DNA from 4 places in the Bifidobacterium sp. C0047B3 genome. Region 4 is predicted to be linked to each of the others. Evidence: riboswitches for the same ligand, from Rfam matches in the RefSeq annotation. Region 4 holds a riboswitch; each other region holds the start of a gene.

Region 1 (3,074 bases), 570 kb from region 4:
TTTCGATTTTTTCAAAAATATTTAATAAAAAACGGTCAGCCGTAAACACGACTGACCGTTAAAACTCAAAGACTTAAGAAGCCACTAAGTTACTTTAAAACTAAAAGTTACTTCATGTACTTCTTGCAAGCCTTGAATGCGCTGTAACCAGCATACTGAGCGGTAGAACCAAGCTCTTCCTCAATCTCAAGCAAGCGGTTGTACTTAGCAATACGCTCGCCACGAGCAGGAGCACCAGTCTTGATTTGGCCGGTGTTCTTAGCAACGGCAAGATCAGAAATGGTGGTATCTGGGGTTTCACCAGAACGATGGGAAACCATAGAAGTGAAGCCGTTCTTAGTTGCAAGCTCAATAGCGTCGAGGGTTTCGGTGACGGAACCAATCTGGTTCAACTTCACGAGCAAGGAGTTAGCTGCACCGAGCTCAATACCCTTAGCCAAACGCTTTGGATTGGTGACGAGCAAGTCATCGCCAACGAACTGCAAACGATCACCAAGACGCTTGGTGATTTCTGCCCAATCATCCCATCCTTCTTCCTGGAATGGATCTTCGATGGAAACGATTGGATACTCGTTGATGAGCTTCTCGTAGTAATCGAGCATGTAAGCAGATTCGCGCTCTTCGCCATCGAAACGATACTTACCAGTTTCCTTGTTGTAGAACTCGGAAGAAGCAACGTCAAGAGAAATACCAATCTGCTTGCCTGGCTCGTAGCCAGCGGCTGCGATTGCATCCATGATGTACTTCAAGGAATCCTCATTGGACTTCATCTTTGGAGCGAAGCCACCTTCGTCACCAAGACCAGTTGCCAAACCTTCCTTCTTCAAAACATTCTTCAAGGTGTGATAAACCTCAACACCAGCGCGCAAAGCATCGCTGTAGGTTGCGAAACCGTAAGGAGAAATCATGTACTCCTGAATATCGGTTGCGAAATCAGCGTGAGCACCACCATTCATGATGTTCATGTTTGGAACTGGAAGAATGTGACCATTGGTGCCGCCAATGTAGCGGTACAACGGAAGCTGAGCGGATTCAGCAGCAGCGTAGAGAGCAGCAAGGGAAACGCCGAGAATTGCGTTAGCACCAAGCTTGCCCTTGTTTGGCGTGCCATCAAGCTCAATCATCGTCTCATCAAGAGCGCGCTGATCGGTGGCATCCATGCCAATAACCTTAGGTGCGATTACCTCGTTGACAGCCTTAACAGCTTCCAACGTGCCCTTGCCTTGATAACGGGACTTGTCACCATCGCGACGTTCCCAAGCTTCAGCTTCACCAGTAGAAGCACCAGAAGGCACTAAACCAATACCCTGAGCGCCATCTTCGGTCTCCAAATAAACCTGAACAGTAGGATTTCCACGAGAATCCAAAATTTCGCGTGCATATACGCTTTCAATAGCTGCCACAACTACTCCTTTATACCTATGGGTTGTGATGACTCTTCCAAGACTAGTGCGTTTTATGGACGTTATATTGAGTATCAGCGTATTTATGCCGTGAACGTTCACAATATTTTGATTTAACTCGAGTCATATGAGCCAATTGTATATTTTTAAGCAATATCGTTTATAAATATCGATTTAAAATACAGTTGTCCATACCCTTAAGTGATAATGACCTCAGACACGGGGTGCGCAACTACATCGTGCCAAACAACAATACATACAGTGTTGCGCTGAGAATACACTCGTTGAACCTGATATAGCTAAAACTATCGAAGGGATTGTCGCATGACTTACAGTTCGCCTAATAAAGCGAAGAACATATTGAAGATTGCGTTTAAAGCGGTATCTTCGTGTAAAGTGTGGATTTCAACTATACTCATTTTGGTTTTGTGGTTTTTCACAACTCTTTCTCCAGTCGAAGACCGTTCTTTGCCATCCCCATATGAAGTAATACAAGCTTTTATTGATTTAAACAGCGAAGGCATATTATTAAAATCCTTAGGAATAAGTATTTTACGAGTTCTTTTAGGACTTTTGCTAGGAATTATTTTTGCTGTTCCTGCAGGCATACTTGCAGGAGGCAGTAAGCTTGGCAATATTGTAGTTGATAAACCAAGCCACATGTTGAGGTCAATTCCATTCCCGGCTTTAGCTCCAATATTAATAATTTTCCTCGGAATAGATGAAACGATGAAAATAGCGCTTATAGCTGTTGGCGTTTTTGGACCTATGTACGTTAATATTCGCGACGGAGTTCGTAATATTGATCCAAAACTTCTTGAATTAGCGCAGGTTTATCACGTTAAAAAATCTACTATTTTTATATCTATTTTGCTTCGCGGCACACTTCCAAGTTTTATGACAGGTTTGCGATTTGCAATATCTGTAGCATGGGTTGCATTAGTGACTTGCGAAACAGTTAATTCTTCTATTGGAATTGGATACATTCTTTCAAGAGCGCAAGAATTCTTTAGGCCAGATCAAATGATGGCATGCGTTATTATGTACGCAATTGCAGGTCTTGGATCTGAGCTTACTGCAAATATATTAGAGTATCTCCTTATACCTGAACGCAGATTAGATAGAAAATCACGCAAATAATCTAGTAATATCAACATTTTTCTAAAGTTAACTACTTTTTAAAATGCATTAAATTGCTTTTTAAGAATTAGTCAATATTTAGAATCAACAACCAAATAATAACAACCAAACAAACAACAAATAATAACAACCAAACAAAAGGAGCTATATATCATGGCTAATTTAAAAATGCGATTTTCTAAAAAGAGCATTATTGCATTAATCTGCGCTGCTTGTGCAACTGTATCTCTTGCAGCTTGCGGAAGCTCACAAAAATCATCAACCGCTTCTTCAAAAGAAGACGCTGGAACTATGAGAGTTGCTTATCTTTCTACAGCAAATTATTTAACTACTTTGAAAAATGAGAAATTCCTTCAAGATGAATTTGGCAAATCTAAAGTAGTTTACACTGGTCCTTACACTCCAGTTGATGGTCTTACTGCCGTTATGAGCGGAAATGCAGATGCTACAACTACTGGAACTGGACGCTTCATTGATTTGATTGCTGAAGGACAGCCATGGGTAGCTTTTGCGCTCGAATATTACAATGGT
Region 2 (3,074 bases), 430 kb from region 4:
CCTAGAACCTATAACCCTAGAAAATATACTTAAAATGAAGATTGCGAAGCTGGGAATATTAAGCCAAGTTCTAAACACCGTTAAAAACTCAGTCAACGAACTGAAAAAGTAACGGTAATCAGCAAAAAACTGTTAAAAACTCAGTCAACAAACTGAGAAAGTAACACTCACAGCCCAAACATCGTTAAAAACTCAGCTAGCCAACTGAGAAAGTAACACTTGCGCTCGCAAATGCTCCAATACCATACGCATAACAAACCTCCAACCAACACTCACAAACGAACACACCGAAAGACACACCTACAAACACACCAAAAAACACACCAACAGAAACACCAAACGACACGCCAAAATAGGCGAGGGCTTGCATTTGTAAATATTTCGGGTATAGTAGTTACTCGTGCTTCGGCGCTGACGTTGTTCAGTAAAGTTGCATTGCGGACATAGCTTAGTTGGTAAAGCGCAACCTTGCCAAGGTTGAGACCGCGGGTTCGAGTCCCGTTGTCCGCTCTAGGTCCGATGAGTTATTCGACCTTACGGTGGGTTAGCCAAGCGGTTAGGCAGCGGCCTGCAAAGCCGTATAGATGAGTTCGACTCTCGTACCCACCTCGATTAAGCTTCAAGCTTAATTAACAACCTGGGCGGTTGGCGCAGTGGTAGCGCACTTCCCTGACACGGAAGGGGTCACAAGTTCGAACCTTGTATCGCCCACTCGAAAGGATTGCCTTTCACGCATAATTAAAAAATTTTGGGTGATTGGCGCAGCGGCTAGCGCACTTCCTTCACACGGAAGGGGTCATAGGTTCGATTCCTATATCACCCACAATATGTTCGCAGTGTAGAAGCACTGCGTTTTTTGTTATTTGGCTATTTTTTATTTCCTAACTTTCATATGAAAATTTTTTGCAGCCGAACATACATGCAACCACAAATGGAAGCAATATCTCATAGCAACCAATCAACCAGCAAAGCAAGCAACCAATCATTTCTTCACAGAAACACACATGCGAATGTTCATTTTGAGTTCATTTAATATCGTGCTATACTCATCCGAGTACAAGTGAAAATTGCAGGGGTACTGGAAACAGTTGAGAAACACCCTTTGAACCTGTTTTGTTAAGACATACGTAGGGAGCAATTACAGTAAGTGATTTCTTTCTATCACGATTTTCGTGATATCTTGCGTTGCCACAAAGTAGTAGCAATTACACGAGTATCAACTAAACAATTAAAAAAAAACTAAACAACAAAAACCAAAACAAAAACAAAAACCAAAAAAAATATCCGCCTGAATGTCACTTTTGGGAAAACTTGCACAAGTGAGGAGGAATACTGCACATGATTAATAGCAGCATAAGTGCTGAAACTATAGAATCAGCCATAAGCTGGCTTGCAGGATTCACAGAAAAACCAGGAGAACAAGGAGTTACTCGACCTCTTTACACAAAATCTTGGAAACAGGCTCTTTTTGCTCTTCGTCAACGATTTGAAAAACTCGGTATGACTGTGGAATTCGACCAAGTTGGAAACCTAATTGCAACTGTTGAAGGATGTGAAAAGCCAGAAAGCATAATAGCTTGTGGATCGCATATTGACACAGTTTCAAGAGGAGGTCGTTTCGACGGTCAACTTGGAATAGTTGCAGCCTATTTAGCAATTAAGAATTTACTTACTAGATATGGAAAGCCAAAGAAAAGTCTTCGCATTATCTGCTTAGCAGAAGAGGAAGGCTCACGTTTCCCATACGTATTCTGGGGTTCAAAGAATTTCTTTGGACTAGCCAAAAAAGAGGACGTAGAAAATATTTGCGACAGTGAAGGTGTTCCTTTCGAAACAGCAATGCGTGAAGCTGGGTTCAATTATCAAACAACTCAACCTAAGTTCGCAAATCTTGAAGCCTGGATTGAGCTACACATTGAGCAGGGACCAACGCTTTACAGCAATCACGAAGATTTAGGTATTATCACTAGCATTGCTGGCCAGCATCGTTGGGATATTCATCTTAAAGGCGTACAAAATCACGCTGGCACAACAATGATGTCCTACAGGCACGATGCAGTAGATTGCATGTCTCATATAATCGCCAAGAATCTTGACAAAGCTAAGCAAGCAGGCGACCCACTGGTACTTACTTTCGGTAGAATCAGCGTAGTTCCAAATCAAGTAAATATTGTTCCTGGAGAAGTTACTTTTTCAATGAACTGCCGTCATACAGATAAAGCTTTTCTTGATAAATTCTTGCAGGAACTCGACGAAGATATTCACGAAACTGCCAAGTCTTATGGCATTACAGCGCAGATTGATAAGTGGATGTCTGATGATCCTACACCACTTAGCGACGATATTATTAATCTTTTGAAAGATCAAGCTAATAAGCAAGGTTATGCGTACAGAGTCATGCATTCAGGCGCTGGTCAAGATACGCAAATTTTTGCTCCGTTTGTAAAATCCGGAATGATTTTCGTTCCTTCAAAAGATGGTATTAGTCACGCTCCAGAAGAGTACACAGATCCACAAGACGCTGTTCACGGAGTAAAGCTTTTACGAGATGCTCTGCATAGTTTGGCTTATGAGGACTAACTAAAATCAACTAAAAAATAACGAAAACCAAACGAAAACCAAAAAGAAATAGAAATTTAGGAAGGACACAAAAGGCATATACGATGCCAACTTCACTGCTTAATTAATCGCAGCGAAGAAAAGTGAATATCGAATGAGAGTACAACGCTTATTCACGAATAAGAGGCTGATACGAAGGGGCGCACCACCACGGGTACGATATCCTTTCGTATCTTTTTTTATTTTTGAGCAAAGTTGCGATTATTACTTTCAAAAAACACAAAACTCAAAACACAAAACTCAAAACACAAAAAAGAATCAAATTTACAAACAAGAAAAGTAAGGAGGTGCGCATGCAAATTAGTAAACTGCTAAAAGATGAGCCAGTAGATAGTAAAAACTTGGAATGTTACCGCGAGCGCGGCTACACTAACGAAGATTTACTGCCAAAGCCGCAAGAAAAACGCACAATGAGCGCTCTTAATTTTTGCACTTTGTGGATGCAGTCTGTACAC
Region 3 (3,074 bases), 300 kb from region 4:
TACACGACATTAATCTGACTATTGAATCGGGAGAAGTATTCGGAATTCTTGGTTCTTCTGGTGCAGGAAAGTCTTCGCTAGTTCGTTGCATGAATCTGCTTGAGCGACCAACTTCTGGCAAAATTATTATTGACGGAAATGATATTAGCGAAGTAAAAGATAAAGAACTTGCAAAAGTACGCACTAATATTGGCATGATTTTCCAGAATTTTAGCCTTTTCCAGCAGCGTACAGTATTGCGAAACGTAACTTTCCCATTAGAGCTAAATCACACTGCAAAAAAGGAACGAGAAGAACGCGCAAACTACTTGCTTGACTTAGTTGGTTTAAAAGATTTTGCAAACCGCTACCCTAGCCAGCTTTCAGGCGGACAACAGCAGCGCGTAGCAATTGCGCGAGCATTGGCGAATAATCCGTCGATTATGCTTTGCGACGAAGCAACAAGCGCACTTGACTCCACAACTACTGCGCAAATCCTTGATTTATTGAGCCGAATTAACCGCGAACTCAACGTAACGCTTGTTATTATTACGCATTCGCTGGCTGTAGCACGAAATATTTGCGACCGAGTTGCAATGATTGATGGCGGACGCATTGTGGAATTAGGTGACACTGATACGCTTTTTGCAAATCCACAAAGCGATATTTTGCGAACTCTTATTGCAGATGAAAAACAGGAAAATCATCGAGCTAAAATTGCAAGCACGATTGCAAGCGAGCTTAACAATAAGCCAACAAACGCACAAACAGACGAACAAACAAACGCGCTTACCAATGAGGTGAAATAACAATGTTAGAAGCTGCTACACAATTTTTTAACGAATACGGCGACTTACTTATTGAAGGCGTGCAAGACACACTCGTAATGACGTCAGTTGCAACACTTTTTGCATACCTTATTGGACTTCCAGTTGGCGTACTTCTCATTACATCAAACAAAAAAGGCATTTGCCCTAACGCGCCAATTAACGCAGTTCTAGGATGGATTGTTAACATCGTGCGTTCTGTGCCGTTTATTATTTTATTAGTTGCAATAATTCCTTTTACTCGTCTCATAGTTGGCACTTCTTTGGGAGTTCCTGGAGCTATTGTGCCTCTGGTAATTACTGCTGCACCATTCGTTGCTAGAGTAGTTGAACAATCTTTAGCCGAAGTTGACGGAAGCTTAATCGAAGCAGCACAAAGCTTTGGAGCAAGCAAATTGCAAATTGTTTGCAAAGTATTGCTGTGGGAAGCTTTACCTTCACTAATTCGCGGAGCTGCACTTACGTTTATTACGCTTTTTGGATTCTCAGCAATGGCTGGAACAGTTGGAGCAGGCGGACTCGGAGATATTGCAATACGATACGGATACCAGCGTTATCAATACGATGTGATGACAGTGGCTGTTATTCTTTGCATTATCCTCGTACAGATTGTGCAAAGCTTGGGAGATTTTATTTCACGCGCAATCAATCATCACGAACGCTAAAGAAATTCGCAACATACCCACCACCAATTAAATGCACATAATCGTGTAAACTTGCTGGTAATTCGACATTTTGCAGGGGTGCTTTCGAAAGAAGGCTGAGATGGTATTAATTTATCTAACCCTTCGAACCTGTTAGTTAATACAACGTAGGGAGCAACGATTTTAGTATGACATCGAATTATCCGTACGCATCAATGCGTAATCAATTTAATCTAAGCGCCTGCTTTATTGCAGACCCACAAGCTTGTAATAATCGTCCACTTACAGATATTGTCGATGATGCTTTGCGCGCTGGAGCGACTTTTATTCGTCTTCATTGCAACAATGAAAACGCTAAAGAAATCACCACTATTGCACGCGATATTGCACAAATCATCGAAGACAATAACAAATGCGATTCTGTAACTTTTGTTATCGACGAGCGCGTTGATGTCGTTTGGCAAGCTCGCAATCAAAGCATCAAAGTTGACGGAGTGCACTTAGCACAAAGTGACATGGAGCCTAGAGAGGCTCGCGCACTTCTTGGCGAAGATGCTGTAATCGGCTTATCTGTTGAAACCGAGAGCTTAGTTAAAGTAATAAACGAACTTCCAGATGGATGCATCGATTACATTTGCGTAACAGCAATGCACAATCCTGAAGAAGGATGCGAAAGCACTACTGCCGCTTACGAATTGGAAGCAAACCACACAACGCTGGACGAAGCGAAAATTAATACGATTTGTTCCGCAAGTGATTTCCCAGTTCTAGTTGGCGGAAGAACTGCTCTCGACGATATCGATACAATCGCTCACACTAAGGCTGCAGGATGGTTCGTTTCTGAAGCACTGTATTCTTCAGAAACACCAGAATCAACTATGCATGAGTTTGTTGAACATTGGAAAGCTGTGCGAGGCGAAGAAAAGCACGGCTACGCTAAGCGAGTAATAGTTGCAGAAAATTCTGAATCAAAATCTTCAGAAACTCAAGAAAAGAAACCAACTTTTATTAACGCTAAAGAAGCAAAGGATGCTGCAAAATTAGCTAAGCAACAGCGCGTTGACATTGCAGCTCGCGGTTGCACTCAGCGCGATAAAGCTCATATTCGCAAAACAACTCCAGTTCATTTTGAGTATGAATATGGTTCTTACGATTTGGAAGTTCCTTATACGGAAATTAAGCTTTCGGATACTCCTGGCGTAGGCCCTAACCCGCCTTTTAAGGATTACAATACGGAAGGCCCAAAGTGCGACCCGAAGGAAGGCTTGGCTCCGCTTCGCCTTGACTGGATTCGTGACCGCGGTGACGTTGTGGAATATGAGGGTCGCAGGCGCAATCTTCAAGATGACGGCAAGCGCGCAATTAAGCGAGGCAAAGCTTCTAAAGAATGGCGTGGTCGCACGCATAAGCCAATGAAGGGCGCGGACCATCCAATTACGCAAATGTGGTACGCTCGCCACGGAATCACTACTCCGGAAATGCAATATGTTGCAACACGCGAAAATTGCGATGTGGAGCTGGTTCGTGAAGAAGTTGCAGCAGGACGTGCTGTAATTCCTTGCAATATTAACCATCCTGAAGCTGAGCCTATGATTATTGGTTCGCGCTTCTTGACTAAGCTCAA
Region 4 (3,074 bases):
GAGCGGAAACGATAATCAAAAAGCACAAAATCAGCGATTGCAAGAAGCGGCGCAACTGCGTGAACGCAAAGGCTGCTGCATCCGTTATTCATATAAGCGCCAACGAAACCAAGCTTATTGGTAGGTGCTAAGAAACACAGGTACAAAGTGAATGTGACAGCAATTGAGATGGTCATCATGAATTTGAAAATGTACCAAGCGTTGGATTTTGAGTCGAACCATGCGCAAGATGCTGCGGAATCTTGCTGCGCGGCGGAACATGCAGAATTACGAGCACGCATAAATGCAGCTGTATCAAGCAAAAGCGATCCAGCAAGAGCTACGCAAATCATAAGGTTAGAAAGATTCGTAAAATAAGTGAAGGTCATCAAGCCTTCCCACGAAGCAGCCATGCCATAAACAGATGCGATGATTGCAATCGTGCGTATTGCTGTGCGCGTCGCGTATTCGCGCGCGGTGAGAGGAGTCTTTTGTTCTAGCGTGGAATCGTTTGCCATGTTATCTCGCTTTCGTAACTTCTATAATCTACTTATTGTTTACCATATTTATGTTTACACAGTTGCAAGCGAAAATATGTAGAAGAAGTTGCAAAAATGCGGCGCGATTTTTGTAGATTCCTGCAAGTGCTGCGATTTAGCGCACGAAAGCAACTCGGAGCGGAAACTCGCTCAAGTCGGAAGTCCAGTGGACTTCCAACGCGAGTTTCGTAAGCGAGCGCGTAATCCGCGCGAGCGCCAATCTGCACCAGTAACGGAAAACGGCAGAAACTGTGCAGCTGTGTAAAGTTTATGCTGCGAACGCAAGAAAATCCGACCAAAACTTTACAGCCGTGTAAAATTTATGCCGCGAACGCAAGAAAATCCGACCGAAACTTTACAGCCGTGTAAAATTTATGCCGCGAACGCAAGAAAATCCGACCGAAACTGTGCAGCTGTGTAAAGTTTCTGCCGCTTCCCAGCTAGATTCCGACCAAAACTTTACAGACGCGCGCAGTTTATGCCGCCTACGCGCTAAATCGCAGCGCTAACGCAAAAGAGCGTAAGTCACGAACAAAAGATATAGTCGAAGGATGGTTCGGAGTGCGCAATTGCAACAAATTGTGAAGTCAAGCGCTGAGATTACATCCGTAAAACCTGATCTAGATAGTGCTAGCGAAGGGAAACATTATGACAACATGCAACACTGAAAAAACAAATACCTGCAACGAAGCAAACGAATACTGCACAAGCTCAACAACGCAAGTCGACACATGCTTCTCTGTACGCGCACGCCGACGCATGTTCCTTAACGACGTGCGTCAATGCATCGAACGCGTGCGCACGCAGCAGCCACTCACCCATTGCATCACGAACGTAATCGTGCAAGACATTACAGCCAACGCACTGCTCGCTGCAGGAGCATCGCCAATTATGGTAACCGATCCAGAAGAAGCGCATGAGCTTGCGCAAATTGCCACAGGCGTGCTCATAAACGTTGGCACATTCCATCAGCCAGAAACTTCCGAATACATGCGCGCAGCCGTTGAAGGATGCGAAAAAGCCAATACTCCGTGGGTGCTTGACCCGGTTGGAATCGGCGTTCCAGCACTTGCTCCACGCGCGCGCTTTGTACGCGAAATTATTAAGCACCACCCTACTGTAATTCGTGCAAACGCTTCCGAAATAATGGCACTTGCAGGCAAAGAAAGCAACGGAAAAGGCGTAGATTCTCACGATAACGTAAACGACGCGCTTCAAGCTGCTCGCGAATTAGCTAAAAAATACGGATCTGTAGTGGCAATTTCCGGAGAAAAAGACGCGATTTACGCTCACGGATGTTTAGCTCGCGTAACAGGTGGACACAAAGCTATGACTAAGGTAGTTGGAACCGGTTGCGCTTTGGGAGCGTTGGTTGCAGCATACGTTGGCGCAAACCCGGAACGTCCGCTCGCAGCAACTGTTGCAGCGCACGTGCACGCAGCAGCGGCTGGAACTTGGGCAGCTCGCCAAACCACAGCTCCCGGCACTTTCCGCACGCTGTGGATGGATGCGCTTTCAACTCTTAGCGTAAACGACATGTTTAGTTTGACGAATATTGAGTTTACGGTGGAGCCTGTGGATTGGACGCTATATTTGGTAACGGATCCGCGAATGGGAAATCGCCCGGAAGAAGAAGTGGCTGTGGAGGCGATTGAAGGCGGAGTTACAGTTGTGCAATTGCGCGATAAGTATTCCGACGACGCGGAGATTGCAGCTAAAGCGAAGAAGTTGCGCCACGCGCTTATTGATTCCGGACATGGCGACGTGCCTGTGTTTATTGACGATCATGTTGATTGCGCAGCTCAGCTTGGTTTCAACTTGCACGTTGGGCAAAAGGATACGCCGTTTGTTGAGGCGAGAAAGGCTATGCCGGCAGAGTGGATGGTTGGGCTTTCTTGCGCGCGACCAGATTTGATGGAGAAAGCTTACCGCGAGTGCAAAGAAAACGACGTTCCGCTGCCGGATGTGATTGGCATCGGTGCCGCTTTTGAAACGCATACGAAAGCGCACGACGTGCCACCGCTGGGAGTTGACGGAGTGAACGAAGTTGCGAAAGTTGCGCACTCTATGGGCGTAAAAACGTTGGCAATTGGCGGAATTCACGAGAACACAGTGTTCCCTATTCGCGGTCTTGAGCTTGACGGAGTTTGCACAGTATCGGCGCTTATGTGCGCTGAGGATGCTGGGAAAGTTGCGCGCGAGCTTAAGCGCGTGATTACTGAGTAAAGCTAGCTTGAGCGCAGCATAGCGCGTAGGCGGCAGAAACTTTACACCGTTGTAAAGTTTTTGCCGTTTTTTGGCGCGTAGCCGACCTTTATTTTACACGGCTACACAGTTTCTGCCGTTTTTTGGTGCGGGAACGACAGTTTCTTTACACCGCTGTAAAGTTTTGGTCGGAATCTGGCTGGTAAACGGCAGAAACTGTACACATCTGCACAGTTTCTGCCGTTTTTCGTTACTCACGCAGATTGCGCGCTGCGCGAGTATCACTTAGTTTGCTGAAGGATACGCACGGAATGGTTTACCGGTCCATGCCCGCGCTCGTCTCCGCGCCCA

The links. Region 4 has a riboswitch for thiamine pyrophosphate ahead of thiM (hydroxyethylthiazole kinase). Riboswitches for the same ligand answer to the same signal wherever they lie in the genome.
Region 1: linked by a shared signal. The riboswitch ahead of AC1EKT_RS02380 (ABC transporter permease) and the one ahead of thiM (hydroxyethylthiazole kinase) in region 4 are both predicted to bind thiamine pyrophosphate.
Region 2: linked by a shared signal. The riboswitch ahead of AC1EKT_RS01765 (hydantoinase/carbamoylase family amidase) and the one ahead of thiM (hydroxyethylthiazole kinase) in region 4 are both predicted to bind thiamine pyrophosphate.
Region 3: linked by a shared signal. The riboswitch ahead of thiC (phosphomethylpyrimidine synthase ThiC) and the one ahead of thiM (hydroxyethylthiazole kinase) in region 4 are both predicted to bind thiamine pyrophosphate.

The regions. Positions count from the first base shown of each region.
Region 1 is NZ_JBWPWH010000001.1:620,187-623,260, forward strand. It holds gene eno (phosphopyruvate hydratase) at 108-1,403, opposite strand; TPP riboswitch at 1,614-1,738, shown strand; gene AC1EKT_RS02380 (ABC transporter permease) at 1,728-2,543, shown strand; gene AC1EKT_RS02385 (ABC transporter substrate-binding protein) at 2,697-3,074, shown strand, end outside.
Region 2 is NZ_JBWPWH010000001.1:478,682-481,755, reverse strand. It holds tRNA gene AC1EKT_RS01785 (tRNA-Gly) at 438-510, shown strand; tRNA gene AC1EKT_RS01780 (tRNA-Cys) at 539-609, shown strand; tRNA gene AC1EKT_RS01775 (tRNA-Val) at 640-711, shown strand; tRNA gene AC1EKT_RS01770 (tRNA-Val) at 751-823, shown strand; TPP riboswitch at 1,062-1,151, shown strand; gene AC1EKT_RS01765 (hydantoinase/carbamoylase family amidase) at 1,339-2,580, shown strand; gene allW (allantoin permease) at 2,913-3,074, shown strand, end outside.
Region 3 is NZ_JBWPWH010000001.1:346,669-349,742, reverse strand. It holds gene AC1EKT_RS01210 (methionine ABC transporter ATP-binding protein) at 1-788, shown strand, start outside; gene AC1EKT_RS01205 (methionine ABC transporter permease) at 791-1,471, shown strand; TPP riboswitch at 1,536-1,641, shown strand; gene thiC (phosphomethylpyrimidine synthase ThiC) at 1,639-3,074, shown strand, end outside.
Region 4 is NZ_JBWPWH010000001.1:48,589-51,662, reverse strand. It holds gene AC1EKT_RS00150 (hypothetical protein) at 1-497, opposite strand, end outside; TPP riboswitch at 1,066-1,177, shown strand; gene thiM (hydroxyethylthiazole kinase) at 1,167-2,744, shown strand; gene thiD (bifunctional hydroxymethylpyrimidine kinase/phosphomethylpyrimidine kinase) at 3,005-3,074, opposite strand, start outside.